DNA from 3 places in the Pseudescherichia sp. L3 genome. Region 3 is predicted to be linked to each of the others. Evidence: predicted binding sites of a transcription regulator. Region 3 holds the regulator's gene; each other region holds the start of a gene.

Region 1 (5,288 bases), 400 kb from region 3:
TCAGGAGGCGGCAATAAAGAGATCGCGAAGCTGATGGAGGCGGTCGCGCAGCTGCGCCGCCTCTTCGAACTCCAGGTTCTGCGCGTGCTGTAGCATCTGCGCCTCCAGTTCGTGGATTTTCTGTTGCAGCGCCTTCGGCGTCAGCGCCAGCTCTGACTCGTCCACCACCACTGGCGAACGGGACTTACCGCGTCCTTTGGCTTTGGTCTTAGCAATGTTCTCGCCCAGCGCCAGAATATCGACCACTTTCTTATTCAGGCCCTGCGGCGTAATGCCATGCTCTTCGTTGTACTCCTGCTGCTTCGCCCGACGCCGCTCGGTTTCACTGATGGCCCTCGCCATTGACGGCGTGATTTTATCCCCATAGAGGATGGCCTTGCCGTTCACGTTACGCGCCGCACGGCCAATGGTCTGGATCAGCGAGCGCTCCGAGCGCAGGAAGCCCTCTTTATCGGCGTCAAGGATCGCCACCAGCGACACCTCCGGCATGTCCAGCCCCTCGCGCAGCAGGTTGATGCCCACCAGCACGTTGAACTCGCCCAGACGCAGGTCGCGGATGATCTCCATACGCTCAACGGTGTCGATATCCGAGTGCAGATAGCGCACCTTCTCGCCGTGCTCCTCCAGATACTCGGTAAGATCCTCGGCCATGCGCTTGGTCAGCGTGGTGACCAGTACGCGCTCGTTAATGGCGACGCGCTTGCGGATCTCCGACAGCAGATCGTCCACCTGGGTACCCACCGGGCGGACTTCGATAATCGGGTCAAGCAGGCCAGTGGGGCGCACCACCTGATCGACAATCTCTTCCCCGGATTTCTCCAGCTCGTAGTTGCCCGGCGTCGCTGAGACATAGATGGTCTGCGGGGCTAACCCTTCGAACTCTTCAAACTTCATCGGACGGTTATCCAGTGCCGACGGCAGGCGGAAACCATACTCTACCAGCGTCTCTTTACGCGCCCGGTCGCCGCGGTACATGCCACCAATCTGCGGAATGGTGACGTGGGACTCGTCAATCACCAGCAGGCCGTCGGCAGGCAGGTAGTCAAACAGCGTCGGCGGTGCTTCGCCCGGCCCGCGCCCGGAGAGGTAGCGGGAGTAGTTCTCGATGCCCGAGCAGTAGCCCAGCTCGTTCATCATCTCAAGATCGAACTGGGTGCGCTGGGTAATGCGCTGCTCTTCCAGCAGCTTATTGTTGGCCAGCAGCGTCTTACGCCGGTCCGCCAGCTCGACCTTGATATCTTCCATCGCCTGCACGATGCGTTCGCGCGGGGTCACGTAGTGGGTCTTCGGATAGACGGTGTAGCGCTGAATAGTGGACTCAACGTGGCCGGTCAGCGGATCGAACAGCGACAGGCGCTCAACCTCCTCGTCAAACAGCTCAACGCGCAGCGCCACGTCGTCTGACTCCGCCGGGAAGATATCGATCACCTCGCCGCGCACGCGGAAGGTACCGCGCTGGAAGGCCTGATCGTTACGCGTATATTGCAGCTCCGACAGGCGGCGCAAAATATCGCGCTGGTTGATGATCATGCCAATGGTCAGGTGCAGCATCATCTTGAGGTAGAGATCGGGGTCGCCGAGGCCGTAGATAGCCGACACCGAAGCCACCACCACGACGTCACGGCGCTCCAGCAGCGCTTTGGTTGCCGAGAGACGCATCTGCTCGATGTGCTCGTTTACCGAGGCATCCTTCTCGATAAAGGTGTCGGAGCTCGGCACGTAGGCTTCGGGCTGATAGTAGTCGTAGTAGGAGACGAAGTACTCCACGGCGTTGTCCGGGAAAAACTCCTTCATTTCGCCATACAGCTGTGCCGCCAGGGTTTTGTTCGGCGCAAGCACCATCGTCGGCCGCTGTAGATCGGCGATCACGTTGGCAACGGTAAACGTCTTCCCTGAACCGGTTACCCCGAGCAGGGTCTGGTGCGCCAGTCCGTCCTCCAGCCCCTCTTTCAGGCGGCGGATGGCTTCTGGCTGATCGCCAGAGGGACGAAAAGCGGAATTCAGTTTGAATGGTTTACTCATGAATGGCTACCTGATGAAGGAATGAGCGGGCAGGTGAGTAATTTTACTCGCGGCGGCGGATTTTGCCAATAAATTATACTGGATGAAAACCCAGTGGCAGATAGGAATATCTGTGTTAGATAAGGCAATTTCAAGTGCCGTAAGGAAAATTTGCGTCTGGCGCAGAATTAAAAACTAAAAAAAATATCTTATCCCCAGAACTTTTTGCGATTTAACATTTGTCAAGTCGGGTGGTGAAAGTTTTGTGTCAGTGGATGACACTTTTCTTACACGCATTGCTTTTATTTAACGTATTGATTTTATAATAGTTATCTAAAAAGCCGCGTTTCGCATCAATTCATGCCTAAGCCGCGTGTTCTCTCGCTTTGCACGCGTTTTCTAACTCTAATGCACAAGGTTATCCACAGGAATAGTGGATAACTGTCGCCAGCCCGTACCCCCTGTGACTCAGCGAAAATCGCATTTTGCGAAACGGCACGCAGGTAAAAAAATTTTCCCACCATTTTTTATCGCATTCCGACGTGACTGCACCACCAAAAATCAGATCCGCCTGCATCTAGCACTAACAGCGTGCAGATGCAATCAGGCAGACCGGTGGAAAAGAGGAATTTAGCGTTTTTTCGTCATCCTGCTCTGAAAAACAGAGCATAACACGCTTCTGGCAAGGCTTTTGCAACATATCATTTACAGACCAGGTCCGGGAGATAAACCGATGTTGAGCTTACGTGCAGTGAATTATTATTACGGCGATCGGCATACGCTTTGGAATGTCGATCTCGATCTTATCCCGGGCACCTGCACCTGCGTAATGGGGCTGCCGGGTATGGGGAAAACGACGCTGGTCAACTGCATCTCTGGCTATCTGCCTGTGGAGAGCGGCAGCATGACCTGGCAGGAGGTCGGGGCGGCCCCGCTGAACCTGTTGCAGGTAAAGATGGAGGATCGTCCGGCGATGGGCATTGCCTGCGTACCGCAGGAAAAGCGGATCTTTTCCCAGCTTACGGTGGAGGAGAATTTACAGATCGCCTGGCTAGCGGTCGGCGAGCCAGGGAGCGCGGTGACACGGGATATCTACGATCTCTTTCCCGAACTGTATGCCCTGCGCCAGGTTAAGAGCGCCGGGCTATCAGAGGATAACCAGCATCAGCTGGCGCTGGCCCGGGCGCTGGTGACCCGTCCGCGCCTGCTGATCCTGGATGAGCCAACCCGCGGGCTGGGTCAGGCCTTTGTCCATAAGCTGGGTAACCTGCTGGTGCGCCTGAACCAGGAGTTCGGCATGACTATCCTGCTGGCGGAGCAGCACCTGACATTTGTACGCCGCGTCGCTGACCGCTTCTATCTTCTGCATCAGGGTCGCAACGTGGCCCAGGGAAGCGTTACACAGCTGGACGATCCGCTGCTTTCCCAGTGGATGACGCCGAACCTAACGCACTGAGATCGAGCCAGTGGCCGATGTCACTCTCAGGCGCGACGTTCTCCAGCCACGGGATCTCCCCGAGGAACGGCGCGGGCAGCATGCGCTTAAGCGTTGCCAGATACTCAGTGTGGCGTTGTCCTGGCGGCACCACATCGTTAGCAACCCAGCCCGCCAGCCGCAGCCCGGCCTGCTGCACCGCCTGGGCGGTCAGTACCGCATGGTTGATGCAGCCAAGCTTAACGCCCACCACTAAAATCACCGGCAGCTGCTCCTGAGTAGCCCAGTCGGCAAAGGTCAGGGTTTCTGAGAGCGGCGTAAACCATCCCCCGGCCCCCTCTACCAGCACCCACTCCGCCTGCGCCTCCAGCATGCGCAGCCCTGCCGAGAGCGTTTCGGCCTCAATAGGCTGTCCGAGGGCGGCGCTGACGATGTGCGGCGACGTGGGCTCAGCAAAGGTATACGGGTTCACGGCCTCGTAGCGCAGGGCCAGGGTACTGTTGTGCTGCAGGGCCAGCGCGTCACTGTTACGCAGTCCCTCTGGCGTCATCTCACTGCCCGAGGCGACCGGTTTGTAGCCTGCGGTTTGCCATCCTGCCTGGGCGGCGGCCTGCAACAGCGCACAGCTGGCTACCGTTTTCCCTACTTCCGTATCCGTGCCGGTAACAAAGTAACGTTCAGTCACGTTCAATAACTCCCCAAAAAAGTGAATAGGTCAGCAGGCATCTGCCCTGCTGCTGCGGCCACGCCAGCTGCAGGCGCTGAAGCTGACCGCGGGTCAGGGGCGTGTTATGCCTGCCAGCGTGCAGGTGCGTCGCGCCGATGCCCTTTAGCGAGCGCATGGCCGCCAGGGCATCGTCAAAGGCCAGCGTGACAGGCTCAATGCCCCACTGGCCGCGCCAGGCGCTAACGGTTTCCGCCAGCGTCTCTTCTGCTAAAAATCGATTTGCGTGAAGTCGGCTGTCTACCGCTTGCCAGGCCTGGTGCAGCTCCGGCAGCGATCCGCTCGCCAGGGTGGTAAAGGCCACCGCCCCGCCGGGGCGCACGACGCGATGCAGCGCCTTCAGCGCCTGGCCTAAATCGTTGCACCACTGCACAGCAAGGTTGCTCCAGGCGAGATCGAACCGGGCGTCGGCCAGAGGCAGCGCCTCAATATCCGCTGCAACATAGTGCTGGGCGGCCTGCTGACTCTGCGCCTGCCTGAGCATCGGCAGGGAGAGATCGAGGGCGGTGACTTCAGCCCCCGCGTCCCGCCAGTAGCGGCTCATGCTGCCCGGCCCACAGCCCGCGTCCAGCACGCTTGCAGGCCTGCGTTCACCCAGCTTCGCCAGCAGCAGATCCGCGCTCTGGCGCTGCAACTGAGCATGACTGTCGTAGCTCTGTGCCGCCCGGCCAAAGGCCGCTGCTACCGCACGCTTATTCACCAGACTCATGCAGGACCTCCAGCAGACGATCGATGTCCTCGGGCTGATGGGCCGCCGTCAGGGTCAGACGCAGGCGCGCCGTGCCTGCGGGGACGGTGGGAGGACGAATAGCGGTCACCCAGCACCCTTTCTGTCGCAGGCGCTCCGCCAGGCTCAGCGCCCGGCTGTTATCGCCAACGATCAGCGGCTGGATGGCGCTTTGGGAATGGGTGATGCGCCCCGGCAGCGCCGCTGCGCCATGGCGAAAGCGCTGAATGAGCCCGGCGAGCGCCGCCCGGCGTTGGTCGCCCTCCTCTCCCCGGATCACGCTCAGCGCGGCGCTGAGGGCCACGGCCTGGGCGGGAGGCATAGAGGTGCTGTAGATCAGATGGCGAGCAAACTGTTCGAAGTAGGTGGCAACCGCCTCGCTGCACAGCACCGCCGCGCCG
Region 2 (5,288 bases), 2.0 Mb from region 3:
CCTCGGCTTATCCCTTCCGGCTTTCGGGTCGGGCGTGAGGTAACTTCCCTGTAAAGCACGCCCTCAGCCCGCATCCATGCGGGCTGCCCCGGCCTGAAGTGAACGCCTCGGCGATTTTCAGCCGGACCCAATACCTCGCTTTGATACAGAGCCTACAGCGATTTCGTTGTTGCTGTGGAGTGCAGTCTAACAGCACGGGTGTTGAGTCCCCCGCTGAAACCGGCGAACCGGAGACCGGTTGACAAGGACTGGACGCCAGGGAGGGCGGCCAGAGGCGAAACGAGACACGACGTCGAGTCGAGCCGGCCGTCGGTCAGCCGGGCGGGAGGTGAGCGCAGTGCGTAGCACCGGTTTCCCCGCGGGGCCGCGGGGATCGATAAGGGGGCCGCGGTGGCCCCCTTATCCCGTTCACGTGTGACACTCGTTATATGTTCTTCCCTACATGAGGTGAGCGGAACACATACGCAAAAGCCACATATTTATTTATAAACAATGCATTACATGATAATCATTATGATCTCTGTTTAGTACTTATTAACGACGCGCCAGCATCTCCGCATGGTGCCGTTTTTCACCGAACATCACCACAATCAGCAGCAATACTGCCAGCACGCTTCCGCCGATCATCACCATAAAGCCACCATCCCAGCCGAAGAAGTCAACCGTATAACCTACGATGGCGCTCGCCGCTACCGAACCGCCCAGGTAACCAAACAGGCCGGTAAAGCCAGCCGCTGTGCCTGCCGCTTTTTTCGGGGCCAGCTCCAGGGCATGCAGACCAATCAGCATCACCGGGCCATAGATAAGGAAGCCGATAACAATCATGCAGGCCATATCCACGCCTGGGTTGCCCGCTGGGTTAAGCCAGTACACCACGGTCGCAATAGTTACCAGCGTCATAAAGAACACGCCCGTTGCACCACGGTTACCTTTGAACACCTTATCCGACATCCAGCCACACAGCAGGGTGCCGGGGATCCCCGCATATTCATAGAGGAAGTAGGCCCAGGAGGATTTATCCAGCGCAAAATGCTTCACCTCACGCAGGTAGGTCGGCGACCAGTCGAGGATGCCGTAACGCAGCAGATAGACAAAGACGTTGGCTATCGCGATGTACCACAGCAGCTTGTTAGGCAGGACATACTTCATGAAGATCTGTTTAGCGGTCAGCTCCTCTTCGTGCTGTTCGCTGTAGTCATCAGGATAGTCGTTTTTGTACTCTTCAATAGGCGGCAGCCCCTGAGACTGCGGCGTATCACGCATCAGCGCAAAGGCAATGATTGCCACCACAATCGCACCGAACGCCGGCATATAGAGCGCGGCTTTCCAGTCGTTGAACCAGGCCATCCCTAGCAGGAACAGCAGAGGCGGGATACCGCCGCCCACGTTATGCGCGCAGTTCCACACCGAGACAATGCCGCCACGCTCTTTCTGCGACCACCAGTGAACCATAGTACGTCCGCACGGCGGCCATCCCATTCCCTGGAACCAACCGCAGAGGAAAAGCAGGACAAACATCACGGCAATGCTCGACGTCGCCCAGGGCACGAAGCCCATAAACAGCATCACCGCCGCCGCCAGAATCAGACCGGCAGGGAGGAAAACGCGTGGATTAGAGCGATCCGATACTGAGCCCATAATGAACTTGGAGAAACCGTAGGCAATGGAGATGCCCGACAGCGCGAATCCGAGATCGCCGCGTGAGAACCCCTGCTCCACCAGATAGGGCATGGCGAGGGCGAAGTTTTTACGCACCAGATAGTACGCCGCGTAGCCAAAGAAGATGCCGATAAAGATTTGCCAGCGCAAACGGCGGTAGAGGGGATCAATTTCTGCTTTTCCCAGGCGCGCCTGATGTGGCGCTGGTTTAAAGATACTGAGCATGTAGCCTCCGTGGCCAACGATTAAATTTGTAGGGTTTAAGTGTCTCACCACTCCAGCGAGGCGGCGATGTTAAGGAATATCGGTCATTGTTACTGTGAATTCACGCACAGATTGTTACAGAAATATGACAGGATGCGCAAAAAAGCGCATTAACCCACAAATTAGCTTTCGAATCACGCTCGTTAGTGCTCGAAATCAAACAAAAATCTGATTCTTCATGGCTAAATGATAAAAAACGAACATGAGGGCAGAGAATGAGTGTTCACGATCCTCACTATAGCGATGTGATTGTCATTGGCGGCGGCGCGACCGGGGCGGGCATAGCACGCGACTGTGCTCTGCGCGGGCTAAACGTTGTGCTGGTCGAGCGCCATGACATTGCTACCGGCGCCACCGGGCGCAATCACGGCCTGCTGCACAGCGGCGCACGCTATGCGGTTACCGATAATGAATCCGCCCGCGAGTGCATTGCCGAAAACCAGATCCTCAAACGCATCGCCCGCCACTGTGTAGAACCCACCGACGGGCTGTTCATTACCCTTCCCGAAGACGATCTCGCGTTTCAGCACACCTTTATTACCGCCTGCATCTCGGCGGGTATTGATGCCGAAGCCATCGATCCTCTTCTCGCTCGTCGGCTGGAGCCTGCCGTCAACCCGGCACTGATTGGCGCGGTTAAGGTCCCGGACGGCACCGTCGATCCCTTTCGACTCACGGCGGCTAATATGCTGGATGCCCAGGAGCATGGGGCGCGTATCTTGACGGGCCATGAGGTCACCGGCCTGATTCGTCAGGGAGATCGCGTGTGCGGCGTGCGGCTCTTTAATACGCACTATCGTGAGCACAGCGAACGGTATGCCAGCGTCGTGGTTAACGCGGCGGGTATCTGGGGGCAGCGCATTGCCGACTATGCCGATCTCGCTATTCGGATGTTCCCGGCTAAAGGATCGCTGCTGATCCTCGATCATCGCATTAATCACCATGTGATCAACCGCTGCCGTAAACCTGCCGACGCCGACATTCTGGTGCCCGGTGATACCATTTCGTTAATTGGCACCACCTCAACCCGCATTGACTATAGCGAGATCGACGCCAACCGGGTCACGCCTGAAGAGGTCGATATTCTGCTGCGCGAGGGTGAGAAACTGGCTCCCATAATGGGCAGAACGCGCATCTTGCGCGCCTATGCCGGGGTGCGCCCGCTGGTGGCAAGCGATGATGATCCGACCGGGCGCAGCGTCAGCCGCGGCATTGTGCTGCTCGACCATGCCCAACGCGACGGGCTGGAGGGGTTTATCACCATTACCGGCGGGAAGCTGATGACCTATCGCCTGATGGCCGAGTGGGCGACCGACGCCGTGTGCCGCAAGCTTAACCATAGCGCCCCCTGCACCACCGCCCGCGATCCGCTGCCTGGCTCACGGGAGCCGATCGACGCGACACGGAAGACTCTCTCACTCCCCGCTCCGCTGCGCGGCTCGGCCCTCTATCGCCACGGCGATCGCGTTTCCGCCTGGCCTGAGGAGACGCGCCACAGCCGCAGCCTGGTGTGCGAGTGCGAGGCCGTCACCGCCGGGGAGGTGCAGTATGCAGTTGAACATCTTAACGTGCGCTCTCTGCTCGATCTGCGCCGCCGAACCCGCATCGGAATGGGGACCTGCCAGGGTGAGCTGTGCGCCTGCCGTGCCGCGGGGCTGCTCAACCGTCTCAGCGTTACCAATGAGATGCAGACCCTGAGCCAGCTGTCGCAGTTTCTTAACGAGCGCTGGAAAGGCATCCATCCCGTGGCCTGGGGTGATGCGCTGCGGGAGAGCGAATTTACCCGCTGGGTCTACATGGGACTATGCGGGCTGGAAAAGGAGGAGCCAGATGAACTTTGATACGGTAATTATCGGCGGCGGGCTGGCAGGCTTACTGTGCGGCATAACGCTCACGGCACACGGCCAGCGCGTTGCTATCGTCAGTCGGGGAAGGAGCGCGCTCAGCTTCTCCTCTGGCTCGTTGGATCTGCTCTCCCACCTGCCCAACGGCGAGGCAGTAACGGATCTCCATACCGGCCTGGCGAGGCTGGCGGATCTGGCCCCGATGCACCCCTATGCTCTGCTGGGGCCTGAGCGGGTGATCGAGTATGCGCGGGAAGCCCAGCGCCTGCTGGCCAACAGTGGCCTGGTGATGCAGGGCCACATAGAAAAGCCCCATTTTCGCGTAACGCCGCTGGGCAGAGTGCGCCCCGCGTGGCTTAGTCCGCAGGAGGTACCGGTTGCGCCATCGCCGGGCGTGCATGTTGGCATCATCGGTATTGAAGGCTTCCTCGACTTTCAGCCAGCACTTGCCGCTGCCGGGCTGCGCAGGCTGGGCGTTACCGCCACTGCCCACGAAATGAGCCTCCCTGCCCTCGACATTCTGCGTGACAACCCGAGCGAGTTCCGTGCCGTCACTATCGCCCGGGTGCTCGACGATGAGGCGCAGTTTGCCCCGCTCTGCGACGCGCTGCACGCTTTAAGCCAGGAGCATGATGTGCTCTGGCTGCCTGCCTGCTTTGGCCTGACGGATAACCGCGTCTGGACTCGCCTGAATGAAGCATTACCCGGCAAGGTGCAGCTTCTGCCTACGCTTCCGCCGTCGGTATTCGGCATGCGGATGCAGACGCTGCTCCAGCGGCAGTTTATTAAAAACGGCGGCATCTGGCTGCCGGGCGATGAGGTGCTGAACACCACCGTTAGCGCGGGTCGGGTCAACGCATTGTGGACGCGCAGGCATGAGGATATTCCTCTGCGTCCACGTCATGTGGTGCTGGCCAGCGGCAGCTTCTTCAGCAACGGCTTGATTGCTGAACGCCAAGGCATTCGCGAGGCGGTGCTGGGGTTAGAGGTCCAGCAGCCTGAGAGAGGCAACTGGACTCGCGACGATCTGTTTGCTGCCCAACCGTGGCAGCATACTGGCGTACGTACCGACAATACGCTGCGCGGCTGGCAAAACGGCGAACGGCTTGAAAATCTCTACGTTGCCGGTTCGGTGCTGGGCGGTTTCGATGCCATTACCCAGGGATGCGGCGGCGGTGTCTGCGCCGTAACAGCATTACACACGGCGCGGCAGATCTGCGCCAGGGAGGATCTGCAATGAGCATGACGCAATTTGAGAGCTGTATAAAGTGCACTGTCTGCACCACCGCCTGTCCGGTAAGCCAGGTGAACCCGGCCTACAGCGGCCCCAAACAGGCTGGCCCAGACGGGGAGCGCCTGCGGCTAAAGGATCCGGCCCTGTTTGATGAGTCGCTAAGCTACTGTACTAACTGCAAACGCTGTGAAACCGCCTGCCCTTCCGGGGTCAACATTGGCGATATTATTCAGCGCGCCCGCGCGCAGTATGCCCAACCTAAAAACGGGCTGCGCAATACCCTGCTC
Region 3 (5,288 bases):
TATGCCTGACGCCGCTGGGTCAGAGTCTGGTTGAGCGTCGCCTGCTCCGCATCGCTCTCGGCCAGCGTTTTTTGCAGCTGCTTGATACGCTGCTGAAGAGGCGCGAAGCTGGCATGCAGCACGTTCAGACGCTGGCGCAGCGGGCGCTGTTGGGCCAGATCGGCTATCGCCTGCTGCAACGCCTCGGCGCTCAGATCCAGCCCTGGGGCGTTCAACGCCGTCAGCTGCTGCTGAAGCTTTTCCCGGCGTGCGCTGAGCGTCAGGGCGTGCTTCTTCTCTTCTGCCTGCTGAGTAAAGTTGGCCCGCCAGCCGGTGAGCTCGCTCTGCCAACGCTGCCAGCGTTCGTGCGCGGTCAGCCAGTCGGCCAGCGTTTTCTGTTCCTGCTGTAGCGTGCTCATCTGCGCGTTGGCGGTGGCGCGAATGCGGCTGCGCTTGCTCAGCTGCTGTTGTAAGCGAGTATTCACTTCCTCAGCCTGACGCTGGGTCTGGCCGTGGGTGCGGATCTGCTCCTGTAAACTTTGCCATATCGGTCGCAGCTGCTGGGCGGGGCGGGCCTGCTCCAGCGCGGCAAGCTGCGGGCGGGCGCTCTCTAACGCCTGCCGGGCACTATTCAGCGTCGTCTGTGCCCGGGCCGCGTCGGCATGCAGTTCGCCGCCGCGCGTCAGCCAGTGGAGCAGGGTCTGCTCGCGCTGTTGGGTGGCGACCAGGGTCTGCTCCTGGTCAGTAAGCACCTGCAAACTTTCATTCAGAGTCTGGATCTGCTCGGCGCTCAGCAGCTGAATGCCCTCGGCCTGGGCCTGATGCTGCTCCAGCTCGCTGCGCGCCGCTTTGTGCTTTTCAAACACCATCGCTGAGATCTGGCCGTAGATCTCGGTGCCGGTCAGCTCTTCCAGCAGCTCGGCCCGCTCTTTCGGTTTGGCATTGAGGAAGGCGGCAAACTGTCCCTGGGAGAGCAGCATCGAGCGGGTAAAGCGGCCGTAGTCCAGCCCCGTCAGAGTCGCAGTGAGCTCCAGCTTATCTTTCACCTTATCGGCGAGAATTTTACCGTCGGCGCAGAGCGCCAGCTCAACGCGGGGCACCTGGAGATTACCCCCGGCCTGGTTGCGGGCACGGTTTTGGCTCCAGAAGGCGCGATAGGCAATGCCTTTGACCTCAAACTCCACCTCGGCCAGGCACTCGGCGGTGTCGCGGGTCATCAGGTCGTTCTGCGACTGCGATACGTTGCTCAGACGCGGCGTCTCGTGATAGAGCGCCAGACAGATAGCATCCAGCAGGGTGGTTTTCCCCGCGCCGGTGGGGCCGGTAATGGCAAACAGCCCGTTGCTGGCAAAGGGCTCAGCGGTAAAATCAATCTTCCACTCCCCCTTCAGGGAGTTAATGTTCTTCAGGCGCAGGCTAAGGATTTTCATGCGTCTTGCTCCTGGGTCAGCTCTTCTACGGTGGCGCTAAAGAGGGTGCGAACCCGCTGGCCCTGCGCCTCGTCCGGCTCCTCCAGCGCCAGACGACGCTCGAAAACCTCCTCCACGCGCAGCTCGCTGAGGGTTTCCCGCAGCTCGCCCGCCATCATTCGCTGACGCTGCTCGCGGCTGCGGCGTACCAGCAGCACTTCGACCGGCAGATCCTCGGTCATGGCCTGGATCCGGCGCTGCATATCCGTCAGCCAGTCGTCGGTGGTGATTTCGATATCGAGCCATACCGGCGGCGAAGCGGGGGACCCGCGCCACTGCTCAAGCTGCTGGCCAATGGCGGCAAGATCGCCTTTGATCACTGCCAGCTGCTGGGTAACCGGCACGGTAAGAGGCGTGACGTCCGCCAGTCTGCCGTCGGCAAAGGTTACCAGATTAACGCTTTTGGCCTTGCCGGTTTCGTCGAAGCTGAGAGCAATAGGTGAGCCGCAGTAGCGGATATGATCCTGACCACCAATAATCTGCGGACGATGAATGTGCCCGAGGGCGATATAGTCCACCGGGGGAAAATTCTGCGCCGGGAAGGCGTCCAGGGTACCAATATAGATGTCGCGCACCGCGTCGCTTTTGCTGGCCCCGACGGTGGTGAGGTGGCCGCTGGCGATAATCGGCAGCGGCGCGTCGCCGCGCAGGGCACAGGCCTGCTGGTACTGCTGCTGGTAGTAGTCGGTGATCGCCGCCAGCAGATGCTGCTGCTTCTCGCTGCCGGAGAGGCCCGCCTGGCTGGTAACGATATCGCGCGGGCGTAAAAACGGCACCGGGCAGAAAACCGCTCCCGGCGTGCCGTCGCGATGCTTAAGAATGAACGGCGCGCAGCCCGCCGCGGCCACGACGGTGGTGTGCAGAAAGGCCAGGATCTCCCGGGACTCATTCAGGGTAGCGACCGAGTCGTGGTTACCCGCCAGCACTACCAGGTGACAGCCGGTCTGCTGGAGCTGAACCACAAAGCGGTAGTAGAGTTCGCGAGCGTAGCTGGGAGGCGCGCCGGTATCAAAAATATCGCCAGCAACGATAATGGCATCGACCTGCTGGGCCTCTGCCGTCTCCAGCAGCCAGTCAAGAAAGGCAGCGTGTTCAGCGGCCCGGCTCTTGCTGTAAAAGTTTTGGCCGAGATGCCAGTCAGAGGTGTGAAGGATGCGCATATCGGTTCCATAGCAAAAAAGCGTAAGGCGGATTATAAACGTTTAGGCGCAGCGGAAAAGCGGCGATCGTCTTGCAGATGTCATCTGCACGCTTTCAGGTTCATAATGCCTTCACGCTTTTCATAAATCTGTCATAAATCTGACGCATAATGCGACGCAACATATTGATTACAACTATATAGGGCAAATCATGGCGAGACGTATTCTGGTCGTAGAGGATGAGGCCCCCATTCGGGAGATGGTCTGCTTCGTGCTCGAGCAAAACGGCTTTCAGCCTGTTGAAGCGGAAGATTATGACAGTGCGGTGAACCAGCTCAACGAGCCGTGGCCCGATCTTATCCTGCTCGACTGGATGCTGCCTGGCGGCTCGGGGATTCAGTTTATCAAGCACCTGAAACGTGAAAACATGACCCGGGATATTCCTGTTATGATGCTCACCGCGCGCGGCGAAGAGGAAGATCGCGTCCGCGGCCTGGAGACCGGGGCAGACGACTACATCACCAAACCCTTCTCGCCGAAGGAGCTGGTGGCGCGTATCAAAGCCGTGATGCGGCGTATCTCGCCGATGGCGGTGGAAGAGGTGATTGAGATGCAGGGGCTGAGCCTCGATCCCACCTCTCACCGGGTCATGACCGGCGAAAACCCGCTCGACATGGGGCCGACGGAGTTCAAGCTCCTGCACTTCTTTATGACTCACCCGGAGCGCGTCTACAGCCGCGAGCAGCTGCTGAACCACGTCTGGGGAACCAACGTCTACGTTGAGGATCGCACGGTGGACGTGCATATTCGCCGCCTGCGTAAAGCGCTGGAGCTGAGCGGCCATGACCGTATGGTGCAGACCGTTCGCGGCACGGGTTACCGTTTTTCGACCCGTTTCTAATCATTGACTGGAGTGTGACGCGTGCTGGAACGGCTGTCATGGAAAAGGCTGGTCTTAGAGCTGTTTTTAAGCTGTATCCCAGCTCTGGTGCTTGGAGCGATGTTTGGCTATCTGCCGTGGTTTTTGCTGGCCTCGGTCACTGGATTACTGATCTGGCACTTCTGGAATCTGCTCCAGCTCTCCTGGTGGCTGTGGGTGGACCGCAGCATGACCCCACCTCCGGGGCACGGCAGCTGGGAGCCACTGCTCTATGGCCTGCACCAGATGCAGCTGCGCAATAAAAAGCGCCGTCGTGAGCTGGGCAGCCTGATCAAACGCTTTCGCAGCGGCGCAGAGTCGCTGCCGGATGCGGTGGTACTTACCACCGAAGAGGGGGTGATCTTCTGGTGTAACGGCCTTGCCCAGCAGTTGCTGGGGCTGCGCTGGCCGGACGATAACGGCCAGAATATCCTCAACCTGCTGCGCTACCCCGAATTCACTCAGTATCTTAAACAGCAGACCTTCACTAAACCGCTCAACCTGGTGCTGAACAACGGACGGCATCTGGAGATCCGCGTCATGCCCTACAGCGAGCAGCAGCTGCTGATGGTCGCCCGCGACGTGACCCAGATGCACCAGCTGGAGGGGGCGCGACGCAACTTCTTTGCCAACGTCAGTCATGAGCTGCGCACGCCGCTGACGGTATTGCAGGGCTACCTGGAGATGATGCAGGAACAGACCCTGGCCGGGGCGACGCGGGAAAAGGCGCTGCATACCATGCGGGAGCAGACCTCGCGTATGGAAGGCCTGGTAAAACAGCTGCTCACCCTGTCAAAAATTGAGGCCTCTCCAATCCATACCCTGAATGAAGTCATTGATGTGCCAATGATGCTGCGGGTGGTTGAACGAGAAGCCCAGACCCTGAGCCAGCAGCGGCAAACCCTTGAGTTTCATGTCGATAGTTCCCTCAAAGTGTTGGGCAGCGATGAGCAGATGCGCAGCGCTATCTCTAACCTGGTCTATAACGCGGTAAACCATACTCCGCCCGCCACGCACATCATCGTCAGCTGGCAGCGGGTCGCGAACGGCGTGGAATTCAGCGTTGAGGATAACGGACCGGGCATCGCCGCCGAACATATTCCACGCCTGACCGAGCGCTTCTACCGCGTCGATAAGGCGCGATCCCGCCAGACCGGCGGTAGCGGCCTGGGGCTGGCGATTGTTAAGCACGCCGTCAACCATCACGACAGCCGTCTGGAAATTACCAGCGAGCCGGGCAAAGGCACCCGATTTAGCTTCACGCTGCCGGAAAGGTTCGTTGCCAAAACCACCGAGTAGCGCCCTCCCTGTCAGTATAACTTTCCACAGGCCGCAAAATGCGGCCTGTTTGCTTTGCACCATTCAGCACCGCACCTCTTTTTCTGCGGCTGCTGCTTTTTTGTTCGCATGTTTAGCCATGTGTTTTTCTTATAATTAGCGTTTTATGCTGGTTATTCACGTCAGCCTACGATAACCATCTGGTTTTTCGATCCCATCTTGCCTTTAAACGTTATAAGCGTTTAAATTGCGCCCCTGTCGATGACAGACAGGCTGGATTTGCGTGGTAAATCGAAAAACTATTCTTCGCCACGCCCGGTGGGAAGCATATCCCGCTGGAATCTAATGATATTGCCGCTGTATTGTCCCGTAGGGGCTGGCGAAAAAATCAACACGTTCAACACCACATCCACAGGCAGTTAATACATATGACCCATCGTTTAAAACCACGAGATATCGTTGCTCTGGGCTTTATGACATTCGCGTTGTTCGTCGGCGCGGGTA

What was found. Region 3 encodes PhoB, which activates phosphate uptake and scavenging genes when phosphate is short. Its sites were predicted from a motif close to CTGTCATAAAACTGNCNNAT; they were not measured.
Region 1: the regulator PhoB is predicted to act here: its motif matches at 2,254-2,273, upstream of uvrB (excinuclease ABC subunit UvrB).
Region 2: the regulator PhoB is predicted to act here: its motif matches at 1,996-2,015, upstream of glpT (glycerol-3-phosphate transporter).

Annotation. Positions count from the first base shown of each region.
Region 1 covers NZ_JANKYC010000001.1:474,876-480,163, reverse strand. Annotated here, with positions in the region: gene uvrB (excinuclease ABC subunit UvrB) at 1-2,022, opposite strand; gene NR795_RS02365 (ABC transporter ATP-binding protein) at 2,735-3,457, shown strand; gene bioD (dethiobiotin synthase) at 3,399-4,121, opposite strand; gene bioC (malonyl-ACP O-methyltransferase BioC) at 4,114-4,869, opposite strand; gene bioF (8-amino-7-oxononanoate synthase) at 4,853-5,288, opposite strand, start outside.
Region 2 covers NZ_JANKYC010000001.1:2,112,699-2,117,986, forward strand. Annotated here, with positions in the region: gene glpT (glycerol-3-phosphate transporter) at 535-1,884, opposite strand; gene glpA (anaerobic glycerol-3-phosphate dehydrogenase subunit A) at 2,139-3,764, shown strand; gene glpB (glycerol-3-phosphate dehydrogenase subunit GlpB) at 3,754-5,007, shown strand; gene glpC (anaerobic glycerol-3-phosphate dehydrogenase subunit GlpC) at 5,004-5,288, shown strand, end outside.
Region 3 covers NZ_JANKYC010000001.1:79,463-84,750, forward strand. Annotated here, with positions in the region: gene sbcC (exonuclease subunit SbcC) at 1-1,409, opposite strand, end outside; gene sbcD (exonuclease subunit SbcD) at 1,406-2,608, opposite strand; gene phoB (phosphate response regulator transcription factor PhoB) at 2,799-3,488, shown strand; gene phoR (phosphate regulon sensor histidine kinase PhoR) at 3,510-4,805, shown strand; gene brnQ (branched-chain amino acid transporter carrier protein BrnQ) at 5,213-5,288, shown strand, end outside.